DNA from 4 places in the Micromonospora sp. NPDC023737 genome. Region 3 is predicted to be linked to each of the others. Evidence: riboswitches for the same ligand, from Rfam matches in the RefSeq annotation. Region 3 holds a riboswitch; each other region holds the start of a gene.
What was found. A riboswitch is a leader RNA that binds a small molecule or an ion and turns the genes downstream of it on or off. The one in region 3 is predicted to bind cyclic di-AMP.
Positions count from the first base shown of each region.

Region 1: another riboswitch for cyclic di-AMP. It lies ahead of AB0F98_RS25075 (hypothetical protein); the one in region 3 lies ahead of AB0F98_RS23380 (hypothetical protein).
Region 2: another riboswitch for cyclic di-AMP. It lies ahead of AB0F98_RS00690 (C39 family peptidase); the one in region 3 lies ahead of AB0F98_RS23380 (hypothetical protein).
Region 4: another riboswitch for cyclic di-AMP. It lies ahead of AB0F98_RS10010 (NlpC/P60 family protein); the one in region 3 lies ahead of AB0F98_RS23380 (hypothetical protein).

Region 1 is NZ_JBFAAL010000014.1:113,357-120,509, forward strand. It holds gene AB0F98_RS25065 (heavy metal translocating P-type ATPase) at 1-858, opposite strand, end outside; gene AB0F98_RS25070 (YibE/F family protein) at 1,159-2,520, shown strand; cyclic di-AMP (ydaO/yuaA leader) riboswitch at 2,687-2,817, shown strand; gene AB0F98_RS25075 (hypothetical protein) at 2,822-3,838, shown strand; gene AB0F98_RS25080 (carbonic anhydrase) at 3,974-4,639, opposite strand; partial or broken gene AB0F98_RS25085 (MarR family winged helix-turn-helix transcriptional regulator) at 5,086-5,391, shown strand; gene AB0F98_RS25090 (hypothetical protein) at 5,766-6,137, shown strand; gene AB0F98_RS25095 (hypothetical protein) at 6,411-7,153, shown strand, end outside.
Region 2 is NZ_JBFAAL010000001.1:151,391-158,543, reverse strand. It holds gene AB0F98_RS00705 (acyltransferase) at 1-138, shown strand, start outside; gene AB0F98_RS00700 (hypothetical protein) at 341-790, shown strand; gene AB0F98_RS00695 (hypothetical protein) at 942-1,712, shown strand; cyclic di-AMP (ydaO/yuaA leader) riboswitch at 2,019-2,161, shown strand; gene AB0F98_RS00690 (C39 family peptidase) at 2,402-3,220, shown strand; gene AB0F98_RS00685 (alpha/beta fold hydrolase) at 3,343-4,086, shown strand; gene AB0F98_RS00680 (CDP-glycerol glycerophosphotransferase family protein) at 4,105-5,805, opposite strand; gene AB0F98_RS00675 (bifunctional cytidylyltransferase/SDR family oxidoreductase) at 5,849-7,153, opposite strand, start outside.
Region 3 is NZ_JBFAAL010000012.1:108,803-115,955, forward strand. It holds gene AB0F98_RS23365 (STAS domain-containing protein) at 307-669, shown strand; gene AB0F98_RS23370 (SRPBCC family protein) at 951-1,421, shown strand; gene AB0F98_RS23375 (hypothetical protein) at 1,452-1,970, opposite strand; gene AB0F98_RS23380 (hypothetical protein) at 2,093-3,157, opposite strand; cyclic di-AMP (ydaO/yuaA leader) riboswitch at 3,171-3,303, opposite strand; gene AB0F98_RS23385 (cation diffusion facilitator family transporter) at 3,456-4,370, opposite strand; gene AB0F98_RS23390 (AAA family ATPase) at 4,479-6,596, opposite strand; gene AB0F98_RS23395 (alpha/beta hydrolase) at 6,723-7,153, opposite strand, start outside.
Region 4 is NZ_JBFAAL010000003.1:260,952-268,104, forward strand. It holds gene AB0F98_RS10000 (NlpC/P60 family protein) at 1-274, shown strand, start outside; gene AB0F98_RS10005 (N-acetylmuramoyl-L-alanine amidase) at 433-2,436, opposite strand; cyclic di-AMP (ydaO/yuaA leader) riboswitch at 2,694-2,830, shown strand; gene AB0F98_RS10010 (NlpC/P60 family protein) at 2,843-3,883, shown strand; gene dcd (dCTP deaminase) at 3,980-4,558, opposite strand; gene AB0F98_RS10020 (pyridoxamine 5'-phosphate oxidase family protein) at 4,658-5,221, shown strand; gene AB0F98_RS10025 (zinc metalloprotease) at 5,299-6,279, opposite strand; tRNA gene AB0F98_RS10030 (tRNA-Gly) at 6,515-6,588, shown strand; gene AB0F98_RS10035 (hypothetical protein) at 6,678-6,836, opposite strand; gene AB0F98_RS10040 (class I SAM-dependent methyltransferase) at 6,864-7,153, opposite strand, start outside.

The sequences.
Region 1 (7,153 bases), on a different contig from region 3:
CCACACCAGCACCGTGACCACGGCGGTGGCCATCGCCACGTAGAACAGCGCCGCCGCGAACCGGTCGGCCAGCACCTGAGCCCGCCCGCTGGACTGCTGCGCCTCGGCGACCATGCGCTGGATGCCGGCGAGCGTGGTCTGCTCACCGACCGCCTCGACCCGGACCCGCAGCGCCGAGTCGGCGGCCACGGTGCCCGCCACCACCCGGTCGCCGACGGACCGGGGCACCGGCCGGGACTCGCCGGTGATCATCGATTCGTCCAGTTCGGCCGCGCCGTCCACGACCCGTCCGTCCGCCGGCACCCGGCCACCTGGCCGGACCAGCACCACGTCGCCGGTCCGCAGGTCGGTCACCGGCACCGGCTCGGTACGGCCGTCCTCCGCGACCCGTTCGGCCCGGTCCGGCAGAAGCGCGGCGAGGGCCGCCAGCGCGCCACGTGCCTGCCCGATCGCCCGCATCTCCTGCCAGTGCCCGAGCAGCATGATGGTGACCAGGGCCGCCAGCTCCCACCAGAAGTCCAGGTCGAAGGCGCCCAGGCTGGTGGCGAGCGACGCGCCGTAGGCGACGGTGATCGCCATGGCGACCAACAGCATCATGCCCGGCGCCCGGTCGCGCACCTCGCGTACGGCGCCGACCAGGAACGGCCAGCCGCCCCACCAGAACACCACCGAGCCGAGCACCGGGCCGACCCAGGTGAGTCCGGGCGCCTCGATCCGGTAGCCGAACCAGTCCATGACCATATGGCTCGTGACCACGACCGGCGCGGTGAGTACCAGGCAGAACCAGAACCGCCTGCGGAACATCGCCGGGTCGTGGCCGGCGTGCCGGTCGTGCCCACCGCTGCCGTGGGTCGGCATGGATGCGCCCGAAGGATGGTGCGACGGATGTGCGGGCATGACACCAACATGCCCGTTCGGTCGCCGACGCGGGTGCCTTCGCCGCCACGCGCCGCGACAGATGCCATCGCCAACACCGCGTGACACGTGCCTTCGCCGCCACGCAGCGTGACACCGCCGGGCGCGAACGGGCGCCGGAGAACCACCTGGTTAGCATTCCGACGATGACCCTCCGGACCTTGCCTGGCGGGGCGGCCCCACGCCGCTGACCGATCGCGCCACCGGTACGTACCCCGCCCCGGAGTCGTTGGGAGATTCGTGATGGGCGCCGACCACACTCGTCCCACGCCGTCCGCCCCGCCGGGGGTGCGACGGGTCCTCCTCGTGACCGTGGTGCCGCTCGTCGTCGCCACCGTGGTCGCCGCCGTGCTGCTCTGGCCGCGGGGCGCACCGGAGGCCGACGGTGGCGGGGACCCGGCCCGGTACCACGGCACCGTCACCCGGGTGGTGAGCGAAGCCTGCCCGAACCCGGCCGAGACGCCGGAGGACATGCCCGGTGCGCAGCCGACGCGCTGCGGCACCGTGACCGTACGCGTGGAGAACGGCCCGGCCGCCGGTCAACAAGTCGAGGCGCCTATCCCGGACGGCCCGGGCGCACCCGCCGTCGAGGCCGGTGACGAGGTCGTCGTGGTGGAGCTGACCGATCCGGCCGACCCCTCGTCGTCGAGCTGGAACGTCGCCGAGCACCAGCGCGGCGAGCCGCTCGGCTGGCTCGCGCTGATCTTCGCCGCCGCGATCGTCGCGTTCGGCCGGTGGCGGGGCCTGGCCGCGCTCGCGGGTCTCGCCGCGAGCTTCGGCATCCTGCTCACCTTCGTACTCCCCGGAATCGGCGCCGGGCACCCGCCGCTGCTGGTCGCCGTGGTCGGCGCCGCGCTGATCATGTTCGTGGTGCTCTACCTGACGCACGGTGTGACCGCGCAGACCTCGGTCGCCGTACTCGGCACCCTCGGCAGTCTGGTACTCACCGGTGTCCTCGGCGCCCTGGCCACCGCCGCCACCCACCTCACCGGATTCGGCAGCGAGGACGCCCTCACCCTGTCGATGTTCCAGGGCGACGTGGACCTGCGCGGCCTGCTGCTGGCCGGGATCATCATCGGGTCGCTCGGGGTGCTCGACGACGTCACGGTCACCCAGGCGGCCACGGTCACCGAGTTGGCCCACGCGAACCCGGGGCTGTCCCGGCTCCAGCTCTACCGGGCCGCGACCAGGGTCGGCCGCGCGCACATCGCGTCCACCGTGAACACCATCGTGCTCGCGTACGCGGGCGCCTCGCTGCCGCTGCTGCTCCTGCTCACCGCCGACTCGCGCCCGGTGAGCCAGATTCTCACCAGCGAGTTCCTGGCCCAGGAGATCGTCCGCAGCGCGGTCGCGACGCTCGGGCTGATCGCCGCCGTTCCGCTCACCACCGGCCTGGCCGCGATCGTCACCACGGCCGGACGGTCCGTCAGCACACCGGCCGGCGACGATCCCGCCCCGGTCGACCCGACCGCCCGCCCCGGATTCGACCGGACCGACGTGCTGGAAGCGTTGAGCGCCGCTCGGCCCGATCCGACCCTGGACCCACCCCCCGCCGCCTCCGGTGGCCGGCCCGACCCGGACAGGAGAACGGAGAGCGCATGGTGACACTCCTCAACGTGACCGCCCGGGCTCGACGGCGCGATACCTACGCCACTCGCTACCCAGCGCTTTGGCGAAATGACGCTTTTAGCCGGCATCCGGGCGTAGATCCCCGCGCCGACTCTCAGGTAACCTCGCTGCCGGTTACCGCCGAAGGCGCGCAGCGGCGCCTGCGGTACCACCGCCCAATCGCCGTACGGCGAACCGGGAACCCAGGTACCTGGGGTGAATCCGCGTCAGCGGTAGGGGCCACTTCCGCCCCGAACCCGTCAGCTAACCCGGTCGGCGGTCGACGGAAGGGAACACTGTGACGGCACCCCTACGCCGCTGGTTGACACCCGTGGTGGCCGTGTTCGCCGCGCTGGCCGTGCTCGCCGGGCCCCTCCCGGCGTCCGCCGCGCCCAAGCCCGCCACCCCGTCCGGGCACGAGGACGACGACCCGCCACTGCTCACCGACGTCGTCGAGACGACGAACCGCAACTACTCCGCCGCCAAGGCCAAGCTGGATAAGTCCAAGAAGCGCCAGCTGCAGCTGGGCCTGGACGTCAAGCAGGCCGAGGCCGAGTTGGACGCGTTGGCGCCGCAGGTCGGCCAGATCGCGGCCCAGTCGTACCGCACCGGTCGGATGGGCGCGGTCGGCATGCTGTTGACGAGCAACGACCCGGACTCCTTCGTGGAGCGGGTGATGGGGCTCGACGAGCTCAACATGGTCAACTCGCAGAAGCTCGCCCGGATCAACGAGGTCAAGCACCGCGCCGAGCTCGCCAAGCTGGCCATCGACACCGAGGTCCGCGAGCAGCAGAAGCAGGCCGCCATCATGGCGAAGCAGAAGCGCGAGGCGGAGAAGGCGCTGGCTCTCGTCGGCGGTAAGGGATTCACCGGCGGCCTCGTCTCGGCCACCTCCCCGGTGGCCAGGATCGGCCCCGGCCGTACGGCCGACGGCGACTGGAAGCCGGAGTCGTGCAGCGAGAACGACCCGACCACCTCGGGCTGCGTCACGCCGCGCACGCTGCACGCGTACAAGGAGGTCAAGCGGGCCGGCTTCAACCGGTTCGTCGGCTGCTACCGACCGGGGGGCCCGTGGGAGCACCCGAAGGGTCGGGCCTGCGACTGGTCACTGCAGAAGAGCGGCTTCTCCCCCTGGCACAACGACGACACCCGGATGTACGGCAACAACGTGGCGGCGTTCCTCATCCGCAACGCCGACCGGCTGGGCATCTACTACGTGATCTGGAACCGGCAGATCTGGTTCCCGGCCACAGGTTGGAAGTCCTACAGCGGCCCGTCCAACCACACGGACCACGTACACATGTCGCTTCTGTAGCGACCGGCCGGAACGCCGAGAAGGGCCGCCCCGCATTCGCGGGGCGGCCCTTCTCGCTCTGCCTGGGAGGTATCGGCCCGGCGGCGCGGGCGACATGCGGTCTCGGCGGCCCGGCGGTGCGGCCGACGCGCGGTGTCAGCCCAGCGGCACGGCCGACGCCGGGTTGGAACCGGCAGCGGCGGGGAGCTCCCCGGCGACCTGGTGGACCTCACCGGCCGCCAGCCGGTACGACATGCCGACCACGGCGCACCGCCCGGCCGCGACCTCGGCGGCCAGCACGGCGGAGTTGTCGAGCAGGGCCTCGACGGTCTGCGCGATGTGGATGTCGATGATGCGGGGCAGATCGTCGACACCCTCGGCCTCGGCGCGGCGGAGACTGGGAAGCACGGCGTCCACCACCGCGTCCAGATGGCCGGGCGGCGGCGTGCCGGTGGCTAGGGACTCCCGGGCCGCCCGCACTGCGCCGCAGGAGTCGTGCCCGAGCACCACGACCAGCGGCGCGTTCAGCACGGTGACCGCATACTCCACGCTGCCCAGCACCTCCGGCCCGGTCGTGTGCCCGGCCGTACGAACCACGAAGAGGTCGCCCAGCCCGCGGTCGAAGATGATCTCAGCGGCGAGGCGCGAGTCGGAGCAGCCGACGATCACCGCGAACGGGTGCTGCTCGTCGGCGAGCGCGGCCCGGTGGCCGGCGTCCTGGTTGGGGTGCCTCGGGGTACCGGTGACGAAGCGGTGGTTGCCCGCGATCAGCTCGGCCAGTGCCTGCTCCGGACGCAGGACCGGCGCTTCGGGTCCGCTCATCCCCGCACCTCGACTTCTCTATGCGATCGAATTGATGACCCACAGTCACCGCCGCGGGTTCCCGATCCACGGTCACACCCACCCGAAGACACGTCAAGATATACGTGATTTGCGTTTCAGGTATTCGCGGACATTCGATTGGCCCGTCCCGCCGCAACCCAGCACTCGCCACTGGAGCGCCCGCCGTCCGGGGGCCTCGCCGTCCGGGGGCCTCGCCGTCCGGGGGCCTCGCCGTCCGGGGGGCTAGCCGCCCGGGGGGCCTAGCCGCCCGGGGGCCTCGCCGTCAGAGGGGACACGGGCGGGTGATCGACTCGACTTCCTTGATGCCGCGGTGTCCGGCTTGATGTCGCCGTGTCCGGGACGTGACGATGCCCCGACTTCAAGGAACCCGAGTTGACCATGCACCGGGGATCGATGAGGACGAATGGGCGGGCTCGGGCCCTACGATGACGGCCATGGCGACGACCGAAAGCGGGTACGGCAGCCCCCGGAATTGGACTTTCCTTACCAATCACGGACACGTGCTGCTGGCCATCGCCCGCAACCCCACCGCAAGACTGCGGGACGTCGCCCACGAGGTGGGGGTCACCGAGCGGGCCGCCCACGCGATCGTCGCCGACCTGGAGGCCGGCGGTTACCTCAGCCGCACCCGGGTGGGTCGTCGCAACGAGTACACGATCAACCCGGCCGGCCGGTTCCGGCACCCGGCCGAGGCAGACCAGGAGGTGGGCGCCCTGCTCGCCCTCTTCACCGAGCTGCCCGCGGCCTCCGACTCGGCCGACACCGACGCGACGGACGCCAACCCCGCCCCCAGCAGCACGACGGACGCCAGCGCGACGGGCGCCAGCACGACCGACACCGACACGACCGGCACCGGCACGACGGGCGCCAGTACGACGGCCGCCAGCACGACCGGCAACGGCACGACGGGCGCCAGCCAGGCCGAGGCCGGCGCGAGCGGCACGAGCGGCACCGGCACCGATGACAGCAGCGGGAAGTTCTCGGGCGGAATCGAGTAGGCCCCAGCCCCCGGCGTCCGTCCAAACGGGAGGGGTGGGCACGGTCACGCGATCCGGCGCCCCGTCGTGCTGCGCCCGGCCGCCGAGAGCGATAGGTTAGTCACGTGATGTCCGTAGCGTCCGCTCGCCCCACCTGGCGGGCCGCGCTGCGTTCGTTGGGCGAGATGACCCGCCTTGCCGTGGCCGCGCTCGCGCTCGCCGTCGGGCTGGGTGCCGCCGCCCCAGCACCGGCCGGGCCACCGGCCACCGCCGCCCAGCTGCAGCCCCACGTGGTCAGCAGCCAGGTCGAGGTGCTGCGGCCCGAGGTCGCGCCGGTGGCCGAGCGGCTGTCCCCGACCGACACTCCCGTGCGTCGTCCGGTCCGCGGGCCGATCCTCGCCGCCCCGGCCGCCCGCACCATGACGGCGGCACCCGAAACGTCCACGGCCCTGGACGCCGGCCGGGACACGCCCGGTCGCCGCGGTCCGCCGCTCGCCTGACTCGAGGGTCATCCGCCCCGGCTCCGACGGCCCGCCCCGGACCGACATCACTCTCGGTCTCGGCTCGCAGGGCTTGACCGACCCGTCGCTCCAGCTCTGCGGCTGCCGAGCCCGTCGTGTCGTATCGGATACCCGCCGCGCGCCGCACCGCACCGAGCCCGACCGGTCCTCCCGGCGAGGTGGCGCGACGTCAGGCAGAACCCTCCACCCAGTCGTCATTCCGCTCACCAGCGGGTCAGATCGTCCACTTCCGACACCGACCACGAGGTGCAGATGATGCAGACCGTCCTCTCCGCCGTCCTGCCCGACGTGCCCCGCGCCGCCGTGATCTGGCTGAGTTTGCTCGCCGTCGTGGGCGTCGCCGTCGCCGCCCTGCTGCTCCGGCCGGGCCGGCTCGCGATCGACGCCGCCAAGCGGATCCGGAGCGCAGCCATGCCGAGCCCGCTCGAATTGGCCGAGGAGAAGCGCGAGCGGACCCGTTACTCGCAGGAGGTCGCCGTGGCCGCCGAGCGAGCCACCGCCACGGCGCAACGACGGCGCTCGGAGTGGCTCGCCGCGCAGGAGGCGGTCGAGGTGGCCTGGCAGGCGTACGAGGCCGCCGAGGCGGACGTACGCCGGCTGGGCGCCGCCGCTGCCATGCCGCTGCCGCGTACCGCCCGCACCCCGTCCGAGTACGTCGACCGCGAGCGCTACCTGCACCGCGCGGCGCTGGACGCGTACTGGCAGCGGGAACTCTCCGTCGAGCAGCTCAGCGACGTGTTCGCGCACCGCAACGGCTGGGACCCACGGCTGCACCCGGTGGAACAGGAGTTGGTGCTGCGCCGGGCGGTACGCGACAACCTCCTCGCCCGGCACCAGGCGGCACGGGAGCAGGAGCAGGCCGCGTGGCGGGAGGCTGAGCGCGCTGTCGCGGCCGCCCGGAGCCTGCGGGAGGAGGCGTTCGCCGCGACCGGCCGCCACGTCGAGGACGCCCAGTCGGTGCTGCCGCTGAGCGAGGTCGCCCAGCCGGCGGAGCA
Region 2 (7,153 bases), on a different contig from region 3:
GCCGTCGAGCCGGCACGTGTCCGCGACTCGCCGCCCGTTCCGCGACCGCGTCAGCGCCCGTCCGTACAGGCGGGTGACCAGCCGGGCCGCGACGCTGGTGCCCCCGACGGCCGGCAGCTGCACGTGGACCCGCGCTGAGAGCGGGGTCGCGCCTGGATCAACTCGGTGTCGATGAAGTCGGGGCGCCGTCGTGCCCGGGACGGCCCGACTTCCCCGAACACGAGTCGATCAGCCAGCTGGGCTCCCGCCGAAGCGTCCACCGTGGGTGGTGCGACCGGCGTGGCGGTCCGACACGCCCGGCTTTGCTGCGACCCGGTGACGACGAGGGTAGCGTTGCCGCATGCCCTCGTTCGCCCTCACCGATCCTCTGTGGTGGGTGGCGCGATGGGCTACCCGGCTACTGGCCAGCCTCGCGGTCGTCGGCGCGCTGACCCTCGGGTCGCTCTCGACGCTGGGGGCCCCGCCGCACACCCGGGCCGTGGTCGAGCCCCCGGTGGCGTGCACCGAATCGCGGGCCTGCGCCTGTGCCACCGCGTCGGCCGGCACATCCAGCTTCCTGGCCATCGTCGTCGCGGACGACGCGCCCGCGGAGTTCGCCGTCGCGCTCCGGACCGCCGTCGAATCCGTAGGCTCAAGGGTCGCCCCGTCGGCCGCGCACGGTGTTACCCACGAGGTGTTCGCCTCGGCCGCACCGGTTGCCGACCCGGTCACCATCCAGGCGGGCGAGATGTGGCTCCCTCGCGGCGTGGTGGCAGCTGTCCGCTCTCCCCGAGCTCCCCCCGCCGCCTGACGCCGCCGGCGACGCGAGAGCGTTCCGCCGCCGCGCTCGCCGAACCCGTCTTCCGCGCCCGCTCCCGGCGCCCGGCGTGACCGACAAGGCCTCGCACCGGGTGCCGAGTGCGGCTCTCCCGCATCGCGTCTGCTCGCCGTGAGGTACCGACATGGAGAAGACCGTCCTTTACCAGTTTCTCGTCGAGGTGCCGCAGGCCGCCGCCATCTGGTCGGCTCTGCTGGTGCTGGCCCTGATCGTGCTCACGGTGCTGGTCGCCCGTCCGGAGCGCGACCGGCCGGAGGACGGCCGGTCCGCCTCGGCCGGGCCGGCCGACCGGGAGTTGGCCGCAGCCGAGGCTGCCGACCTACGGCGGTACGCCGACGAGGTGGCTGTCGCCGCGGCCGGTGCGGCGCAGACCGCGCGCCGTCGACGGGACGAGTGGCTGGCCGCCCAGGCTGACCTGGACCGGGCCTGGGCGGCGTACGACGAGGCCGAGAGCGCCGCCCGCCGGTACTGCGGTGCCGGCGCTCTGCCGCCACCCCGCACTCCCCACACTCCGGCCGAGTACGCCGCCCGGGAGCGGTATCTGCATCGGGCGGCCACGGCGGCGTACTGGCGAGGCGACCTCACCCTGCGCCAACTCGGCGACGTTTTCGGGTACCGCGACGGCTGGGATCCCCGTCTGCACCCCGTCGAGCAGGAGGTGCACCTGGCCCGGGTGGTCCGGGACGGCCGGCTGGCCGGCTACCGGACGGCCCAGGAGCGGGAGCGCAGTACCTGGCGGGACGCCGAACTCGCCGCCGAGGCGGCCCGTGCCCTGGCCACCGAGGCGTACGCGGCGGCGGCCCGCCTCCGGCCGGGCCGGCTGCCGGCGACTCGGCCCGCTTCCACCGCCCCCGCCCAGGTGGTGACCCGCTGGCAGCCGGCCAGGGTGGGCTGAGCGGGATGCCGGGCCGAATTCTGCCCGGCATCTGCGTGAGCCCGGTCACATGAATGGGGAAACGGTCAGCGGGAACAGTCGGCCCGAATCATCCCCGCCTTTTGGCAAGGTCTCCCTCGGCCTGTCCCGTTGCGTACCCAAGGTGCCGCCGGATCTGCTCGTCCCATTGAGTCACGTCAGCGGCCAAACGCCCGGAAAAATTGTTCGCCGAAACGGGTTTGAGCAGGTGGTGAAGGGTTGGCAGGCCCTCTGTCGACCAGTAGTGTCGGCGCGTCCGGTGCGGTAACCGATCGCAAGAGGCGACGCCGCGCCGACCCGCCTAATCGTGATTCCACGAGCCGGGGACCCACATGCACGTCCGGGGTGAATCCGCGAGCCACGGCCCGCGGTAGGGCGATCTTCCCGCCCGAATCCGTCAGCTAACCCGGTAGGCGGTGCCGGAAGGAGTTCCATCTCTGTGGTGCACGAACCCATCCCTCGGTCCTCCCCGACCCTCCACGGCGCCACGGTGCCCGTGCTCGCCCGTCCCGTAGCGACGAGCTGACTCCGGCACCCGCGTCTTTCCGCCCGACCCACCGGGCGTTCCCTGAGCGATCCACCAGCCGCCCGCGGACCAGGTCCGCGCGGTGACGCCTGCCCGGACTCCGGTCCGGCCGCCGGTCGCTCACCCCCCGAACCGTGGAGGAACCGTGAAGCACACCCTGAAGCGTCAGCTCCGTCGGCTGGCCACCCAGCGCCCCTACCAGATCGCCGCCGCGTCCGCCGCAGCCGTGGTGCTGGCGTCCACCACCGGCGCCCTGCTCAGCGGCGCCGACGACGCGCCCGCCGCACAGCGCGGCTCCGCCGCGGTGGCGGCCGAACTGCGCAGCGACGCCCGCATCGCCCCGCTCGACGACCAGCAGCTCACCACACCGGCGACCAGCTCGCCCACGACCAGTGCGCCGGCGGCGAAGAAGGCCGCGAACCCCGACCTGACCCGCAAGCCGGCAGCGCCCAAGCCGCCGGCGAGCAAGGTCCTCGACTACGACTACCAGGCGCAGACGACCTACTTCTACTGCGGGCCGGCCGCCACCCGGAACGCGCTCAGCGCCACCGGCATCGAACGCAGCCAGGACGACCTGGCCGCGCAGCTCGGCACCACCGAGATGGGCACCAACTCCGCCGAGGACACCACGCGGGTGTTGAACGCGGTGGTCAAGGGCAACCCGTACAAGACCACCATGTTCCCGAGCGCGCCGCGTCCCGCCCAGATGGACCAGCTCCAGGCCGACATCGTCCGGGCCATCACCGACGGGCGCGGCGTGGTCGCGAACATCGTCGGCGACGCCGTCGACACCGACGGTGGCTGGCACTCCTTCGGCGGCGGGCACTACATCGCCGTCGTCGGCTACCGGGACCAGGGCCGTACCGTGAAGATCGCCGACTCGGCGAACCCGGCGGTGCCGTCGTACTGGATCACCACGATCGACCTGGCCAACTGGATGACCACCCGCGGTTACTCCGCCTGACGACCGCGCTCACATCGGGCGCCGGCACCCTGACGCGAGGGGGCCGGCGCCCGTTGTCGTTCAGGGCGGCTGTCGGATGTTCACGCTCGCCGTGCCGACGCCGCCGGTGGCACACTGCGTCCATGAACGACGGTGGCGCGCGTACGGCCGGCCGGCCCACCCTCCTGCTGCTGCACGGCATGGGTGCGACCAGTGAGGTGTGGCTGCCCTGGGCGCCACTGCTGCGGCGCCGCTGGGAAGGGCGCTGGCTGGCGCCGGATCTGGCCGGTCACGGCACGTCGCCGCCGCTGCCCAGGTACTCCTTCGCCGCATTGGCCGAGCAGGTGGTCGCGGCGCTCGCGCCCGGTGACCGCCTGATCGTGCTGGGGCACTCACTCGGCGGCGTGGTCGGCCTGACGCTCGCCGCGCGCGGCGCCGGGCTGCCCGTCGCCGCTGTCGTCGGGCTCGGCATCAAGGCGGTCTGGTCCGACGCCGAACTGGCGAAGACGCGCGAGCTGGCCGCCCGCCCGGTCGCCTGGTACCCCACCCGGGACGAGGCCGCTCAGCGCTACCTGCGGGTCTCCGGGCTGGCCGGTCTGGTCGCTCCCGACGATCCGAGGGTGACGGCCGGGCTGCGTGAGGTGGACGGGCGCTGGCGACTGGCCATGGACCCGGGTGCGTTCGCGGTCGGCGAACCGGACCTGGCGGCGCTGGTGGCTGCCACCGACGTGCCGGTCCTGCTGGCGCGCGGCGAACACGACCCGCTGGTCACCGACGGGCAGCTCCGGCGCTACGGGGTGCCCGTCGCCGCGCTTTCCGGGCTCGGCCACAACGCCCACGTCGAGGACCCGGAGGCGGTGCTGGCGTTGGTCGAGACGTATCGCTGAGCCGGAACCGAAGCGGCCTCAGGCGGTGGTGGAGACGGCGTCGGCCTGCGGCGACCGCGGGGTCAGCGGCTTCCCGGCAGGCTCGAGTTCCCGCCGTGCGGCCTCCAGGAACGCCTCCGCGTACGACTCGGCCGGGAAGCCGCCGAGGTAGCGCCGCCGGGTCTCCCAACGCCGCGCCGACAGCGGGTCGGTGTCGAGCAGTTGGTCCAGCACCTCGTCCAGGTTGGTCATGTTCCGGCGCAGCACGTAACCGGCGGCGGCCAGCGGGAACCGCTCGGTGAACGAGTCGCCGTCGGTGCCCATGTCCGTCACCGCGAACGGCTTGCCGGAGTAGAGGTAGTCCGAGATCACCCCGGAGACGTCGGAGATCAGCGCGTCGGATCGGTTCACGCACTCCACCAGGTTGAGATCCCGGCCGGCCGCCGTGCCCCAGAGGTGCTGCCGTCCGGTCTGGGTCCGGTCGGCGGCCAGCAACTCGGTCAGCCGGCCGAGCTGCCGGGCGGACGCCGGGTTCTGCATGGTGTACGGGTGGGCGCGCAGGATGACCGTCACGCCCCGGTCCAGCAGCCGGCGCAGCAGCGGCTCGGCCACCGGCAGTGAGCAGTAGTCGGCGTCCGCGTGGTGACCGGTCCAGGTCGGGGTGTAGAGAACGGTGCGCGGGGCGGCCGCAGGCAGTCCTTCGGGGCGTACCTCGATCGACTCGACCTGCGGGCGGCCGACCACCACGAACTTCTCGGCCGGGATGTCCACGCCGACTCGTGCGTACCGCTCGATCGCGGCCTGTCCCGCCACGAAGATCCGGTCGAAGATCGCGGACACCGGGTTGGCGCTCGGCGCCTTGTCGCTGTCGCCGTGGTGCAACTGGACGTGGGTGAGCTGGGTGAACCGGATCAAGTGGCTGTTCTTGGCACCGTGGTTGACGTAGAACGCCGCCTTCAGGCTCGGCACCAGCACCTCGTCCAGGGCCCGCAGGGTGGGGCAGTAGACCACCGGGGCGGTGGTGGCCGCGGCGATCGGGGCCAGGAACTCCGGCTCGCGCAGCACCACCAGGAACGGTCGGCCGATCCGCTCCAGGTACGGCAGCCACATGGTGACCTGGTACTCCGAGCCGGGTGGGGCGGAGAAGTACAGGACGAACTCCGGCTTGTGCGCCTGGAGGGCCCGGCGTACCGCGCCGCCCGACGCGGGGGGCCGGAACCGCCGCCGGGCCAGGTCCGATCCGACCGCGCCGGCACCGGCCGCGACCAACAGGGCCAGGACCAGCGCCACCAGCGCCGGCAGGGTCACCGCGGCGGCCAGCGCCACCACGGCGATCAAGCCGAGCAGCGCGCCGCCGAGGTGCGCGGCGACCAGTGGGACCCAGGAGCGTACCGGCAGGTTCTCGGTGCGGACCTCCAGGCCGCCGGCCTGCCGCAGCGGCTCGACCAGCAGCACCAGCCCGAGCAGGACCAGCGCGGTGGCCGCCAGCGCCGGGTCGAACCCTCCGTCGAGCCGACGTGCGTACGCGACCAGCACGGCGGCGGCGATCAACGTCGTCTCGGCGGCGGTGTCCGCGCCGGGGCGGATCCGCCGCTCCGTCGCGGCCGCGCCGAGGGCGGCGACCGCCAGCACGAGTCCCCAGCCGGTGTCGCCGGTCAGCGCGGCGACGAGGAAGGCCAGCACGGCCAGCCCGATGCTCAGGCACCGGGCGATCAGCTTACGGACCAGGTCACCACGCATGTCGCTCCGTTCACGGCCGTTTCGAAGGTGAGCAGGCGGGCCGTCAGCCCCCGGCGTCGGCCCCGGCCCGCACCGCCTGGGCGGGCACCGCCTGCGGCGTCTCGCCCTGCGGCCGGCGTACGTCGATGACCTGCCCGGTGAGTTCGGAGATCAGCACGTCCAGCGAGGCCTGCGCCACCGCCCCCGCGGAGAGCAGCGTGTGCTCCGGCTCCTCACCGAAGGCTCGGGTGCGCATCGGAGTCGCGGTCCGCTCCGGGTTGATGCAGTTGACCCGTACCCCGACCTCCGCCCACTCGTCGGCCAGCGCCTGGGTGAGGTTGACCAGCGCGGCCTTGGTGGCCGAGTAGAGCGCGTAGCGCGCCCGACCCCGGGTGTACGAGCTGGAGGTGTAGAGCAGCAGTTGGCCCTTGGTCTGCTCGAGGTAGGGCAGGGCCAGGCGGGCGACGGTGACCGGCCCGACGAAGTTGACCTGGAGGACGCGGTCCATGCTCTCCTCGTCCATCTCGGCGAGGTTGCCCTTCTCCAGAACGCCGGCGGTGACGACCACGTGGTCGATCCGGCCGGTCGCCTCGAACGCCGTCTTCAGCGCCGCCTCGACGTCTTCGGGTCGCTCGACGTGGGTGCCGGTGCTGGTGCGGCTGAACGGGAAGACCTGCGCGCCGTAGCGGGTGGCGAGATCGGCGAGGTCGTGGCCGATGCCGTAGCTGCCGCCGAAGATGACGACGGTCCGCCCGGTCAGCTCTTCCCGGTAGCTGCGGTGGTCGGCGAGCCGGGGCGCCCGCGCGGCGGCGAGCTGGAAGAGCTTGTCCGCCAGGTGGACGTCGACGGGGTGGGTGACCTTGATGTTCTCGTCCGAGCCGTCGATCACCTTGATCGGCGTGCCGGGCAGGTAGCGCAGCACCACGCCGCAGTCGTCGGTGGCGGCGAAGTTCGGATCGCCCTCGGCCAGCCGGTAGGCCTCACGGATCGTGCCGGAGCGGAACGCCTGCGGAGTCTGGCCGCGCCGCAGCGCGGAGCGCACTGGGATGTCGGTGATGCACTCGTCCTCGTCCACCTGGATGATCGTGTCGGCCGACGGGATGGCCACGTCCACGGCCGAGTAGGTCCAGAGGGCGTTCACGCACTCGCGGACGATCCGGTGGCTGACCAGGGGGCGCACCGCGTCATGGAAGAGGACGTTGCAGTCCGCCTCGCCGATGGCCTCCAGCGCGATCCGGGTGGTCTCGTTGCGGGTGTCGCCCCCCTCGATCACCTTGCTGACCTTGCGCAGTCCGGCCTTTTCGACGATCTCCTTCGCGTCGGAGACGTGTCCGGCGGCCATCAGCACGATGATCTCGTCGATCTCCGG
Region 3 (7,153 bases):
GCAAGCGCGAATCGGGCTCGCGGGGACCGATCGATGCCTGGTCATGACGTCCGGAGCCGTCCGGGGCCGCGTCGTTTCGGCCCGACTGGCCTTCACCGGTTACCCTGGGCGGCGATACGTCGGCCCGCGACGGGCCGTTGAACGAACAGACGAAGAGAAGAATCCGGACAGGGGTGACGAAATGTGCCCTGATCCGCGAATTGCTCATCCCCCGGGGGTGGCGACCGAGGCCATCGGAGGAATACTCTCGGTCGCGGCCCGCGTACTGATGAGACGCCCGGGGGACGGGCGGGTGGAGGTGCTCGCGTGAGCCTGTCGATCGTGAAGTCGGTTCTTCCCGGTGGTGTCGTGGAGATCGCCCCGCGGGGCGAGATCGACGTGGACACCGCGTACGAGGTGCGCGAAGCGATCGCCGAGGTGCTGGCCAAGGGGCGCCCGGCGCGCATCGAGCTCAACATGCGCCTCGTCACCTTCATCGACTCCGTCGGCATCAGCGCGATGGTCGCCGGCTTCCAGACCGCCGAGGTGAGCGGCGTCAAGCTCGCCGTCACCGAGCCGAGCCGGTTCGTGCACCGGCAGCTTTGGGTGACCGGCCTGCTCGGCCTGTTCGGCGCTCCCGAGCCCTACTACGCCGGCACCGCCACACCTGAGGTGCTTCCCGGCGCCTGAGTCGCGCCACCCCTCGTCCGGGTCGGCGCGAGGTCCACGAGGCCCACGGTCACCCGTAGGCGGGCTCGCGAGGTCCACGGTCACCCCATGAGCAGGGGAGTGGCGCGAACGCGTGTCCGTTCACGCGCTGCCTCCGGCCCTGGTTCCGGCTCCCGCGGCCCGCGCCGCCCGTCATGCGACAGGTATCCGAAACCACGGCATGCGCTCCGTGGCCCGCTCAGCCGTTGCCACCCCGCCTCGGGTAGGCGAGGATCGGGCGACCGGCGACGGCGGGAGGCGGTGTGCTCAGGCGCGATTCCTTCAGTTACACCGTGCAGGCGCGCTGTGCCCTGACCGACGCCGCCGCGCTGCTCGGCGACCTGGGCCGGCAGGGCGCACTGCACCCGTTGGTCGTCCGGGTCCGCCGCCTGCCGCCCCGGCCGGGAGCCAGGGCCAGCTACGCCATCACCGACCGGCTGGCCGCCGGGTCGCTGCGGTTCCCGGTGACGTACCGGGCCGACGTGCTGGTCCGGGCGGACGACGAGATCGTGACCGTGGCTCGGCAGTGGCCGGCGACCATGGTGCGCAATCACACCTTGCTGCGTGCCGAGGCGGACGGGCTCGTGCGCATCGACGTCGAGATCACCCTCGCCGCGCCGGCGCCGCTGTTCGCGTACGCCTTCCGGCAGGCCCGCGCGGCGCACCTGGCACTGGCCAACCGGCTCGTCTCCGCGCTCGAACGACACCGGGAGAGCCCGCCCACCGCACAATGACCGGCACCGCGACAGCGGCCGGCGAAACGATCAGGCACCCGCGCGGCCGGCCACCGCGGGGCGCCCGCGCCTCGCCGCCGGTCCGGCCGGCCGCATCCGCCCCCACGGCTTGTACGTCGAGAGCACCGTCGCGATGATCATCAAGCTGGTCGACACGGCGGGCGCGATCACCAGGTCGGCGCGGTCGTGCGCCGGAAGCGCGGCCCCGAGGTCGCCGGCGGCGCGCAGGTTCGGCGTGAGCAGGAACAGCACGAGCCCGACCATCACCGTGGTGATCAGCAGTTTCACCAGCACCCAGCGGTACCGAAACAGCTTCCACGGGGTCAGCAGGGCGCTGGCCACGCCGACCACCCACACCGCTACGGCCAGCGGCGTGAAGAGCGTCGTGCCGATCAACGCGGCGACCGGATAGACCGTGGCTGCGTCGGCGCCGCGCAGCACCGCCACGCCCAACGCGAGCAGTACGAGGTCGGTCCCGAGCCAGCCCAGTGAGGTGACCAGGTGCAGCGTGAGCAGAGCCTTACGCACGGTCGGCGGTGTTCGGGTCATGGCCTCGATGCTGCCCGTGCGGGCCGGCCGGATCGTCCGCCGGCCGGCGACATCGTGGCTACGTTGCGGAACGTACCCGGGCAGTGCGGGTGGCCGCCGGGGCCGCCACCCGCACCGCGGCGTCAGTACACCGAGAGGTGCACGTGGTTGGTGTGATCGCTGGACGGGTCTCCGCCCGCCCCGCTGTACGACTTCCATCCGCTGCTGGGCAGCCAGATCTGCCGGTACCAGATCACGTAGAGCACCGCGAGCCGGTCGGAGTTGCGGATGAAGTACGCGGCCAGGTTGTTGCCGTACGTCTTGTCGCCGCCGGTGGCGTCACCGCCGAAGCCGTTCTTCTGCGCGGCGAAGTCGCATGCCCGCCCCTTGGGATGCTCGCCGGAACCGCCGTTGCGATGGCACGAGACGTAGCGGCTGAAGCCGGCCGCCTTGGCCTGCTCCAGCGCGTGCAGCGCGCGCGGGGTGATGCAGCCGCTCGCCGGTGTCGGATCGTTGACGCTGCACGACTCCTTGGGCCAGGAGCCGTCTGGGTTGCGTGGCGCCGGGTCGGCGTTCGCGGTGGAGGTGCCCCGGTTGGACCCGCCGGCGGAGGAATGGACCGCTGTCGCGTTGGCCACCTCGAGGGCTCGCTCGGCCTGTTGCTTGCGCTTCGCCATCACGGCGACCTGCTTGCGCTGCTCCTTGATCTCACCGTTCAGCGCGACGCGGGTCCGGTTCGCCTCGTCCCGGGTCGCCATCAGGTCACGCAGCGCCCGGTCCTCGTTGGAAGCGACGGCCTCCAGGGCGGCGGCGCGGTCCATGAAGCCCTCCGGGCTGCTGCTGCTGAGCAGAGCCGAGACCGCGCCGAGCCGGCCGGTGCGGTAGGCGACCCCGGCGATCTCGCCGACCTTGCCGCTGCGCTCCGCCAGTTCGGCGTCGGTCTTCTTGAGCCGGTCGGCGAGCTGCTGCTGCCTTGTCACGGAGCGGGCCAGGGCTGCCTTCGCGTCGAGCCAACCCTTGCTGGCCGCCTCCAACTGGGCGCGCAGGGCGGGGGTGCCGCCCTCGGCGTCGGTGCTGGGGGCCGCGGCGGGCAGAGCCGCCGGGGGCGTGGCCGCGGTGCCGGTGCCGGGGGTGGCCGCGAGGGCGAGGGCGAGCGCCGCGGCGATCAGGGCCGCCATCCGGGCGGCGCGTCGTCGTACGGGTGCCACTACTGGCATGCACATGTCCTTCCGTCAGCCGCCGACCGGGTTAGCTGACGGGTTCGGGACGGAAGATCCCTACCGCTCGCGCGGATGCACCCCAGGAACGTGGTTCCCCGGCTCGCCGAACGTCGGCGATTAGGCGGCGGTCGCCGCCGGCGCTGGTGGGCGCCTCCTGGCGGAGACCGGGACCGAGCCTACCGGTGCCGGTGGGACTCGTGCAGCAGTTGTGACTCCCCGTGCCGCTGGGCTCACCGGAAATTACGGCATAACCGCATCATGCGTCCGAAAACCCCGGGTGTTCCCGTCACCATTCGACCGCCCCGCAGGCCCCAGGGGCCGCGCCGGGCTCGATCTGCAACGTCGCGTGCTCGATGTGGAAGTCCTCGTGGAGTGCCTCCCGAGCCGCCGCGAGCACGGTGCCGACCTCCGCGCCGGGCGCCATGGTGAGGTGCGCCGAGGCCACCTCCATGCCCGAGGTGAGCGTCCAGACGTGCAGGTCGTGTACGCCGGCCACGCCGGGCACCGCGGCCAGCCGGTCGTGCACCGCCGTCACCTGAAGATGCTCCGGGGCGGCCTGGACCAGGATGCGGACCGCCGCCCGCCCGAGCCGCCAGGTGCGCGGCAGGATGAACAGGCCGATCGCCACCGCCACCAACGGGTCCGTCCACCACCAGCCGGTAAACGTGATGAGCAGCGCCGCCGCGATCACCCCGAGCGAGCCGAGCAGGTCGCCGAGGACCTCGAGGTAGGCGCCCTGGAGGTTGATGCTCTCCCGGGCACCGGGTCGCAGCAGCCAGAAGGCGGCCACGTTGGCCAGCAGGCCCAGCACGGCCACCGCCAGCATCGGGCCGGCGAGCACCTCCGGCGGGTCGCCGAACCGGCCGACGGCCTCGACCACCACGTAGACCGCGACCCCGGAGAGCAGTACGGCGTTCGCCAGCGCGGCGAGCACCTCGAGGCGGTAGAGGCCGAAGGTGCGTTGGGGGTCGTGACCGGCCCGTCGGGTGGCGGTGATCGCCGCGAGGGCCATGCCGATGCCGAGCACGTCGGTGAACATGTGCCCGGCGTCGGACAGCAGGGCCAGCGAGCCGGTCCGGAAGGCGGCGACCGCCTCGACCAGCATCAGGGCCGCCAGCAGGGCGAATGCCGCCCAGAGCCGGCCGCGGTGGTGCTGCGCGGCGTTCACCACCGACTCGTCGTGGCCATGCCCTGCGCCCACGAGACCACCCTCCGCCGACGGTCGGAACCTCTCAAACATATGCTCACATCGCAATGTGTGCAACTGTCGGCCGTGCCGGGGGCTGAGGCAGAGCCGCCGGGGGACCGGTCAGCCGGTCGGGTCGATCGTGCTGAGCCGCTGAGTGGCCCGGGAGAGCGCCACGTAGAGCGTCCGGACGCCCGAGCCGGGATCCGCCCGGATCTCGCTCGGCGCGACCAGCACCACCCCGTCGTACTCCATACCCTTCGCTTCCAGGCTGGTCACCACCTGTAGGCGGGACCCGCCGACCGTGCCGAGCCAGCCGGCCACCTCGTCCCGGCGGGGCGCCGGCGTGATCACTCCGACCGTCCCCTCCACCTCACCCAGCAGGGCCGCGGTGGCCGCCACCGTCGCGCTCTCCAGCTCCGCCCGCGGCACCGCCAGCTCGACCGGATCGATCCCGGTGGACCGGACCGCGGTGGGCAGCGCCAGGTCCGGGTCGAGCCGGCGGATCTCGGCCGCCGCCACCGCGAAGATCTCGGCCGAGTTGCGGTAGTTGGTGGTGAGGGTGAAGTTCTGCCGACGACGCCGGCCCAGCGCCTGGTCCCGGGCGCGCGTCAACTCCGCCGGATCACCGGTCCACGCCGTCTGCGCCGGGTCGCCGACCACCGTCCAGGACGCCAGACGGCCACGGCGGCCGATCATCCGCCACTGCATCGGCGACACGTCCTGCGCCTCGTCCACCACCACGTGCGCGTACTCCCGGTAGTCGGCCGGGCGCTCCCGGGCCGCCTCCCGGGCGGCCCGTTGCCGGTCCGCGTACGTGCTCAGCTCACGTACGCCACCCGCCAGCTGGAACGGATCCCGTTTCCGCCGGGCCGGCTGCACGGGCTTGCCGAGCAGCGCGTCGAGCTCGTCGAGGAGCGCGATGTCGGCGATCGTCAACCCCTCGCTGTCCAGCGTCCGGTACGCGCTCGCCAGCAGCCGGATCTCCGCTCCGGAGAGAACGCCGCCCGCGTACTGGCGCAGCCGCTCGGGGCGCGCCAGCCAACCCAGCACGTGCCGGGGGTGCAGCCTCGGCCACCAGGCCTTGAGGAACTCCCGGAATTCCGGCCGGTCGGCGATCTCGTCCTCGAAGGCGCGCTGCTCCGGCAACCTGCTGATGTTCAGGCGGCGGGCCTGGGCCCAGAGCGCCGCGAAGACCCCGTCGAAGCCGGCCCGGCGCACCTCGTTGCGGCGGGCGCCCCGCGGCAGCGCGCGATCCCGGATCCCGTCCAGGTCCCGCCGGTCCAGCCGCAGCAGTTCGCCGCGGTAGAGCAGACGCAGCTCCGTCGGACCGTCCGGCACGGCGTCCCGGACCGCGCGCTCCAGCACCCGGCGCATACGCAGGGAGCCCTTCACGGCGGCGACCTCGGGCGCGTCTGTCCGGGTCGCGCTCATCCCCGGGAACAGCGTGCCCAGCGAGTGCAGCGTGGCGGTCTCCTCGCCGAGGGAGGGCAGCACCGAGGCGATGTACTCGACGAAGACCGAGGAGGGTCCGACGACCAGGATGCCGCCGCCGGCGTACCGGCTGCGGTCGGAGTAGAGCAGGTACGCGGCCCGGTGCAGGGCGACGGCCGTCTTGCCGGTGCCGGGCCCGCCCGAGACGATCGTGACGCCGGAGCCGGGGGAGCGGATCGCCTCGTCCTGTTCGCGCTGGATCGTGGCCACGATGTCCCGCATGCCCCGCCCGGTCGCGCGGGAGAGCGTGGCGAGCAACGCGCCGTCGCCGACCACTGCCATGTCCGGCGGAGCGGCACCCGGGTCGAGCAGGTCGTCCTCGATCCGTACGACCCGCTCCCGGCTCGACTGGATGGTCCGTCGGCGTACCACGCCGAGCGGCTGGGCCGGAGTCGCCTGGTAGAACGCGGCGGCGGCCGGCGCCCGCCAGTCGACCACGAGACTGACCGCGTTCTCGTCCCGGATGCCGAGCCGGCCGATGTGCAGCACCTGGCGGTCGCGCAGGTCGAGCCGGCCGAAGACCAGTCCCTCGTGCTCGGCGTCCAGGGCGTGCCGCCGCTGTGCCGCGTGGAAGACCATGGCGTCCCGCTCGACCAGCGCGCCGAAGTTCCCGACCCGGGCGAGCCGGTAGCCGTCCCGTTCGGCGCGGACCGCCGACTGCCGCAGCTCGGCGAGTCGGGAGTACACCCGGTCGAGATGCCGCTGCTCGACGGCCATCTCCTGCTCCAGGGTGGTCTGGTCGGTCACGCGTGCTCCTGATCCCTCACCGGCGACGGGCACCGCGGTACGCCGCGGGCCGCACGCCGGGCCAACCGAACGAGGGTACGGCCCCGGCCGGTGGTACCGCTTCGCCAGGTACGGCGTAGCGCCTCGTCAGGCCGGCGAAGCGGGCGTGAGCGGACCGGCGGACAGCGGTCGGCCGAGCACCTGGTGGAGCACTCCGAGCAGGGCGGAGTTCACCTCGTCGGGCCGTTCCATCATGAGCATGTGCCCGGCGCCGGGACAGACGGTCAACTCGGCGGTCGGCAGCGCGGCGGCGATCGACTCGGCGCACGGCGGCGGGGTGAGCCGATCCCGGTCGCCGACGAGGGCGGCGGCCGGTAGGTGGGCCAGTTCGGCGACGGTCGCCAGGCGGTGCTGCGCCCCGATCGAGGCGCGGAACCCGCCGATCGAGCGGAGCGAGGCGCGGGCCACCGCCGACGTGACCAGCCGGATGTCGGCCGGGTCGCACCGGTCGCCGAAGAGCAGCCACCGGATGCTCGGGCGCAGTGCGCGTAGCAGCGCCAGCGGCGGCCGCCATGAGC
Region 4 (7,153 bases), on a different contig from region 3:
GAACTCGTTCGACTGCTCCGGCCTGACGCAGTACGCCTACAAGGCGGCCGGGATCAGCCTGACCCACTTCACCGGTGCCCAGTGGAACGAGGGCAAGGCCATCCCGCGCTCCGAGGCGCGCCCGGGTGACCTGGTCTTCTTCTTCAGCGACCTGCACCATGTCGGGCTCTACCTCGGCAACGACCAGATGGTGCACGCACCACGGGCCGGCAAACCGGTACAGGTGGCGAGCATCAACTACATGCCCGTCGCCGGCTTCCGACGACCCGGCTGATCCACCACGTACGCCGAGGGCCCCCGGTCGACCGACCGGGGGCCCTCGCGTTTCTCGTGACGCTCATCGAGCCAGGTGTCGGAGCCGGCTCGGCGCGGTGCCCGAGCCCGTTCCGTACGGCGGAACGACCCGCTCGGCGGGGTGCCGCACCCCGTCCGTCAGCGGGGTGCGCCCACCGCGGACGGGAGCAGCAGCACGTCGTCGAGGTTGACGTACATGATGCGGTGGCCGAACTGGATCTGCACGTACCGCAGGTCGCCCCGGATCACCGTCCAGTCGCCTGGGGACGAGCCGTCGAAGGTGGAGGCCTTGTAGTACTCGCTCGGCAGCACGTCGCCGACCGCGTACCGCTGCCCGGCGGTGAGCGTGTACTGCATCGGGGAGATCGTCTGGTACGGCACGCCGGCCGGGTAGGCGGCCTGCTCCGGGTAAGCCCGGCCGTAGACGGGGATAGTCGCCTTCCCCGGCTTCGGAGTCACCACGAACCCGGTGGCCCACTTCGCGGTCGGTGCCGAGGCCGGGTTGTGGAACCACGCCTTCTGGCCGAGGTACCAGATCGCCGTCCAGTCACCGCGGACCTCGGCCACCGCGTACGTCTGGCCTGCCGAGGCCCGGGCACCGTGGTCGGAGATGTACATGGTGTTCGGCGAGCCGTCCGGACGGAGACCCAGGTCGTTGACCAGTGGGGCGTCGTGGCTCGGCGCGTTGTGCAGGATGACCGCGGAGGAACCCCGTAGCGGGCAGGGCTCGGCCGGCGGCGGCGGGCTCGGCACGCCCGGCGGCTGCTGGTTGCAGCCGACGAACGCCGGCCGGTTGACGGCGAGGTCCGGGTCGATGGTGACCAGGCCGGTCCATTTGGTGCCGGTGGTCCGGAACGGCGCCTTCAGCAGATCGAAGTAGTGCGACCAGTCCCAGTACGGGCCCGGGTCCCAGTGCATGTCGGCCACGGTCGAGGCGACGGTGCCGGGAACGTTGTCGTGCCCGATGATGTGCTGCCGGTCCAGCGGGATGCCGAACTTCAGCGCCAGGTGCCGGACCAGCTTGGCCGAGGCCCGGTACATCGCCTCGGTGTACCAGGTGCCATGGCCGGCGAAGCCCTCGTGCTCGATGCCGATCGACTTGGCGTTCACGTACCAGTTGCCGGCCTGCCAGCCGACGTCCTTGGTCCGAACGTGCTGCGCGACGTGGCCGTCCACCGAGCGCAGCGTGTAGTGCCAGCCCAGGTAGTCGGCCTGCTGCACGAGGCCGACGCTGGGCTCGTAGTACCCCTCGGTGTCGTGGATGACGATGTACTCGATCTTCTGCTGGGCCGGCCGGTCGCCCAGGTCGTGGTTGCCGTAGTCGCCGGCGCCCGGGCCGTACTGCTCGTACGGCGCGGGAATCCACTCGCAGCCGAGCCGGACCGGGCACTCCACCCGGTCCGGGCGCTGCGACTTGCGCAGCCCGAGGCGGTGCACCGTGTCCGCCCGCGCGGTCACCGGGTGCGCGGCGAGGGTGACCTGGTGGCCGTCGTCGGTTCGTCGGTTCGCACCGGCGCGGATCTGGTCGTACACCTCGTCCGCGAAGGCGGAAGCGGTCTCCTCGGTGTCGGCTCCCGAGTAGCGCGCCACCGCGCCGTACCAGATTCCCGGGTCGGTCTCCGAGCCGACCGGGCCGCCCAGCTGCTTCTGGTACGAGGCGAGCAGCGCCGCGCCGCCACGGATGTTGGCCGCCGGGTCGGTACGGAGTGCCCTGGCGTCGGCCCCGGTGAGCGCTGCGGCGGCCTGAAGGGTCTGTAGCGCCGCGGACGCCGGCGCGGCGGACGGTTCGGCTCCTCCGGGCGCGGCGACCGTCAGCGGCCGGGAGGTGTCGCCGCGCGGGTCCTCGCCTTGGTGGACGTGGTGGCCCGCGGTCAGGCTCGCGACGTGAGCCGCGTCGGTGAGGTGCAGCGGCCCGTAGCCGCCGCTGGTGCTGGGCCTGCCGGCGTGGGTGTCCCACCTGGACTCCAGGTAGGAGACGCCGAGCAGGACGCTCTCCGGCACGCCGTATTCCTTCGCCGCGGCGGCGTACTGCTGCTGACGGTCGCCGGCCGGCGCGGCCCCGGCCGGGCCGCCGGTCAGTGGCACGGCCGCGGCGGCGGTGACCACCGCGGCGGCGAGCAGGGCGCGCCTGCTCCTCGACATGGTCGATCGTTGCATCGAACCCCCAGGTACGGATGGGTCTTAGGTATTGGTCACCTTCGCTCCACCGTCGCGCCCTGGTCAATACCTTTCCATTGATCGGGGGGTTCGGAAGAAAATCTTCGGAATCGCACGAGGGGTGCGCTCCCGCTGCGTCACACACGGAGTGTCACCGTCTGACGGGTTGCGGATCGGTAACGGCGCTCTCTAGGCTGATCATTCGTCGGCCGGCAGCAGGTCCGTCCAACCCGGGCGGTAACGGTCCGACACCGCCGAGTCGCTCGCCGAGCGAGCCGGGGACCCAGGTTTCCGGGGTGAATCCGCAGCCACTGCGGTAGGGCGCCGACCTTCCCGCCCGAACCCGTCAGCTAACCCGGTAGGCGGTCAGGAAGAAGGAGTACGGAGCCCGGTGGCACACCATGCCCCGCGGCCGCCGTCCGGACGGTCGGCGACAGCCGGCCCGACGACGGGTGCGCCGCGTCCACGCTGGTCCCGCATCACCACCGTCCTCGCCGCCCTCATCGGCGTCAGCGTCGTCCTGACCGGCGGTGCCACAGCGGCGCACGCCGACCCGTCGGTCGCCGAGATCGAGCGCCAGATCGACCAGGACTGGAACAAGCTCGAACCCGTGATCGAGCGGCACAACGCCACCCGTCAGGAGCTCGTGGCCAAGCGCAAGCAGGCCGATGCGCTGGCTGCTCGGATCAAGCCACTGCAACTCCGGATCGACCAGGCCATGGACAAGGTCGGCGTGCTCGCGGTGCGGGCGTACAAGGGTGAGAACCTGTCCACCGTCAACGCCCTGCTCGGCAGCCAGTCACCGAGTGACGTCGTCGGCCAGCTGGAGCTGCTCGACCGGTTCGCCCACAACCAGCAGACGGACGTCGCCCAGGTCGTCGACCTGCGCGACGAACTGGCCCGGCAGAAGGCGCCGCTGGACGAGCTCGTCGCCCAGCTGACCCGGACCGAGGCCCAGCTGGCCGCGAAGAAGAAGCAGATCAACGCCGAGATCGACCGGCTGCAGAAGCTGCGGATCAAGGTGTACGGCAACGGCGGCGGCGGCCCGCTGCGTCCGGCCCCGTGCCCGGCCACCTATCCGGGTGGCGCCGCCGGGGTGGCGGTGAAGTTCGCCTGCGCCCAGATCGGCAAGCCCTACGTATGGGGAGCCGACGGGCCCGACTCGTACGACTGCTCCGGGCTCATGCTCGCGGCCTGGGCCAAGGCCGGGGTGTCACTGCCGCACAACGCCGCGCAGCAGCGCAGGGTGACGAAGACGGTGAGCCGTGCCAACCTCCGCCCCGGCGACCTCGTCTTCTACTACAGCGACCTGCACCACGTCGGCATGTACGTCGGCGGCGGATGGGTGGTGCACGCCTCCCAGGCCGGGGTGCCGATCAAGATGAAGAAGGTCGACGACGGCCCCATCCACAGCTTCGGTCGTCCCGACTGATCGTTCCGCGCAGAGGCCCCTTCCACCGAGTGGGAGGGGCCTCTCCGTGCGCCTGGTGAGGCGCGAGGTGCGTCGGGTTCCGGGGCCGATCGCCGGTCAGCGGGTGGGCCAGGTGCGCCAGTTCTGCCACGCCCGGCTCGGCGTCGGGCCACGCTGACCCTGGTAGCGCGAGCCGTAGACGGCCGAACCGTACGGGTGCTCGGCGGGTGACGAGAGCCGGAAGATGCAGAGCTGGCCGATCTTCATGCCCGGCCAGAGCGTGATCGGAAGGTTCGCCACGTTCGACAGTTCCAGCGTCACGTGGCCGGAGAATCCCGGGTCGATGAAGCCGGCGGTGGAGTGGGTCAGCAGGCCGAGCCGGCCCAGGCTGGACTTGCCCTCCAGCCGGCCGGCGAGCTGCTCGCCGAGCGAGATCACCTCGAGCGTCGAGGCGAGCACGAACTCCCCCGGGTGCAGCACGAACGGCTGCCCGTCGGGTACCTCGACCACCGATGTCAGGTCGTCCTGCTGCTGTGCCGGGTCGATGTGCGTGTAGAGGTGGTTGTTGAAGACCCGGAAGAGCCGGTCGAGACGTACGTCGATGCTCGACGGTTGCACCAGGGTGGGCTCGAACGGCTCCAGCCCGAGCGTGCCGGCCTTGATCTCGGAGACCAGGTCGCGGTCGGAGAGCAGCATCGCACCACCATAGCGAGGCCCGTTCGGACGACTCGAATCCGGTGTCGGTGACCAGCGCGTCGTGTCGCTCGTCGAACATTTGTTCGATAGAATGCCTGCATGGCTTCCTGGTCCGAATTCGCAGCTGACGAGCCCCGGCTCGCCGACGGGATCCGCGTTCTCATGCAGCAGTACGGTCCGGGCTTCGGCTATCTGGCCACGGTCCGTGCCGACGGCGGGCCCCGGGTGCACCCGGTGTCTCCGGTGATCACCGACGAGGGGCTCTTCTGCTTCATCATCGACTCGCCCAAACGGCGTGACCTGGAGCGGGACGGGCGCTACGCACTGCACTCCTTCCCGCCGGAGGAGACCGATGACGAGGCGTACGTGGCGGGGCACGCCCACCCGGTCACCGACCAGGCCCGGGTGGCCCGGCTCGCGGCCAGGGCCGGGGCAGCGTCCCAGGTCGACTGGCGGCTCTTCGAATTCACCGTCGACGTGGCCATGCTGACTCGGCGCGACTCCGGCAGCGCCGGTGGGCCGGGCGAGGGGTGCGGCCGCCCAGGCGTGCAGGTCTGGCTCGACCCGCACGCGGACGATCGGCCGGCCGATCTGACTCCGGTCGTACCGCAGGCTCGTCCCGCCCGCCACGGGCGCCGCGACGTCCACCGCTCGGCAGCCTGAACGCGTTCCTGGGGAGTGAAACGTCGGCGCCGGCCCTTGTCCGTCCAGAGGGCCGGCGCCGACGTTACGTGTCGACGTCAGGCCGCGCGGTAGGCGTTCCACGCGGTCAACATGCGGCTCGCCTGCCCAGGGGTGAACTGGTACATGCACGAGTCGTAGGTGTAGTCCATGAAGTTCGTGATCGGGTCCAGGCCGGCAGCGCTGCAGGTGTTCCGACCGGTCGGGCACTCGTACGCCGGCGTGGCCTCGGCCGGGGTGTCATCGACACTGTCGCCCGAGCCGGAGCAGCCGCCCTGGAAGGTGTGGTAGAGGTTCAGCCAGTGGCCGACCTCGTGGGTGGCGGTGTCGCCCTGGTTGTAGTTGGTCTCGTTGCCGCCCGGCAGCGACTCGTTCAGCACGACCACGCCGTCGGCGCTGTTGAGCCGTCGTTGCGGGAAGGTCGCCCAGCCGAGCAGGCCGGGGGTCACGTCGCCCAGGTAGAGATTCAAGGTGTTCTTGCCGCCCTCACGCAGCGCCGACTTCATCGAACGCTCGGCCGAGGAGCCGTCGAGGATCGGGTACCAGGACGGGTTGACCACTCGATTGATCTTGCTGAGCTGGAAGGCGAAGGCCGTGGCCGCTCCGCCGGTCGCCCCGCTGTACGCCTGGTTCAGCACGGTGATCTGGTTGTTGATCATCGAGTCCGGGATGTTGCCGCCGGCCCGGGTGCTGTTCTCCTGGATCACGTGCACGACCACCGGGATCGTGACGGTGGCGAGCGGTGCGACAGCGCCCGTACGCCGGTTGGCGCGCTCGCGGAGCGCGGCGGCCAGGTCGGCCTCGCGCTCCTTGATCTGGGTGGCCGTCAACTCGTTCGGCTCGTGCTTGGCGGCGCTGCCCGCTTTGACGCGGGCGTCGGCGTGGGCGTCGGCTGGCTCGACGCAGGTGCCCGCAGGGGCGGCGGAGACGGCCGAAGCGGCCGGAAGGACGCCCACGGCGGCCGTGCTGAGCAGCAGCGCGAGGGTCGTGGACGCGACGCCGGCGGTACGCCGGGTCAGCAGATTGGGACGGAGTCCCATGGGCCCACCTCTTTCTGGCAGCGCGACAGGAGGTGTGTCACGCCGTGGCTGAGAACGTGAGGCAGACGCTACAAGTCATCGAGAGATTTGAGAACACCTATACCTTGCCATGGTGAAACCATCTGTCGGGGCGTGAGCGCTGGTCCGCCAGCCCGTCCGGCGCCGGGTTGCAGCCGGTGTGCCAAGGGGGTACCTGGATGCGGGTGACCGGTGACTCGGGTACAGTGGTGCCGCTGCGGGTGTAGTTCAATGGCAGAACATCAGCTTCCCAAGCTGACAGTGCGGGTTCGATTCCCGTCACCCGCTCCAACCGAAAGGCCCTGGCCAGGACGCAAGTCCCAGCCAGGGCCTTCGATGTTCCACGGGCCGCCAGCGCCCGATGGGCCATCCACGGGCCACTAGCCACGCTTCTTACCGGCCTTATTGCCCTTGCCCGTCGCCTTGTCCGAGGGGCCGGCCGCCGACTTCTTGGCCTTCTTGCGCTCGGCCTTCACCGCGTCGCTCACCGCCTGGGCGATGGCCCGATCCGCCTCCGAGCTGGCGTGCTGGTAGATCATGGCCGCCTGGGGCGAATCGTGGCCCGCTCAAGACCGGCGACGGGCAAAGATGATCCCGCCGAGCGAGCTCTCGGCCGAGGTGAGAGTCATCTGTGCCTCGACCGTGAAGCCGCCTTCTTGCAGCCATGCCGCCACCCGAGCGGGCTGCCGACGGTGGACGTAAACCTTCATCGGGTGGCCGCCGTAGCCCTGAGTCTTGAGCCGTGATTCGTCACCGACGTGGAAGCTGAGCAGTAGAGGGCTGCCGGGACGCAGCACTCGTCGGAAGTGTGCGAAGACCGAGCCGACCTGGTTGTCGGGAATGTGGATCAGCGAGT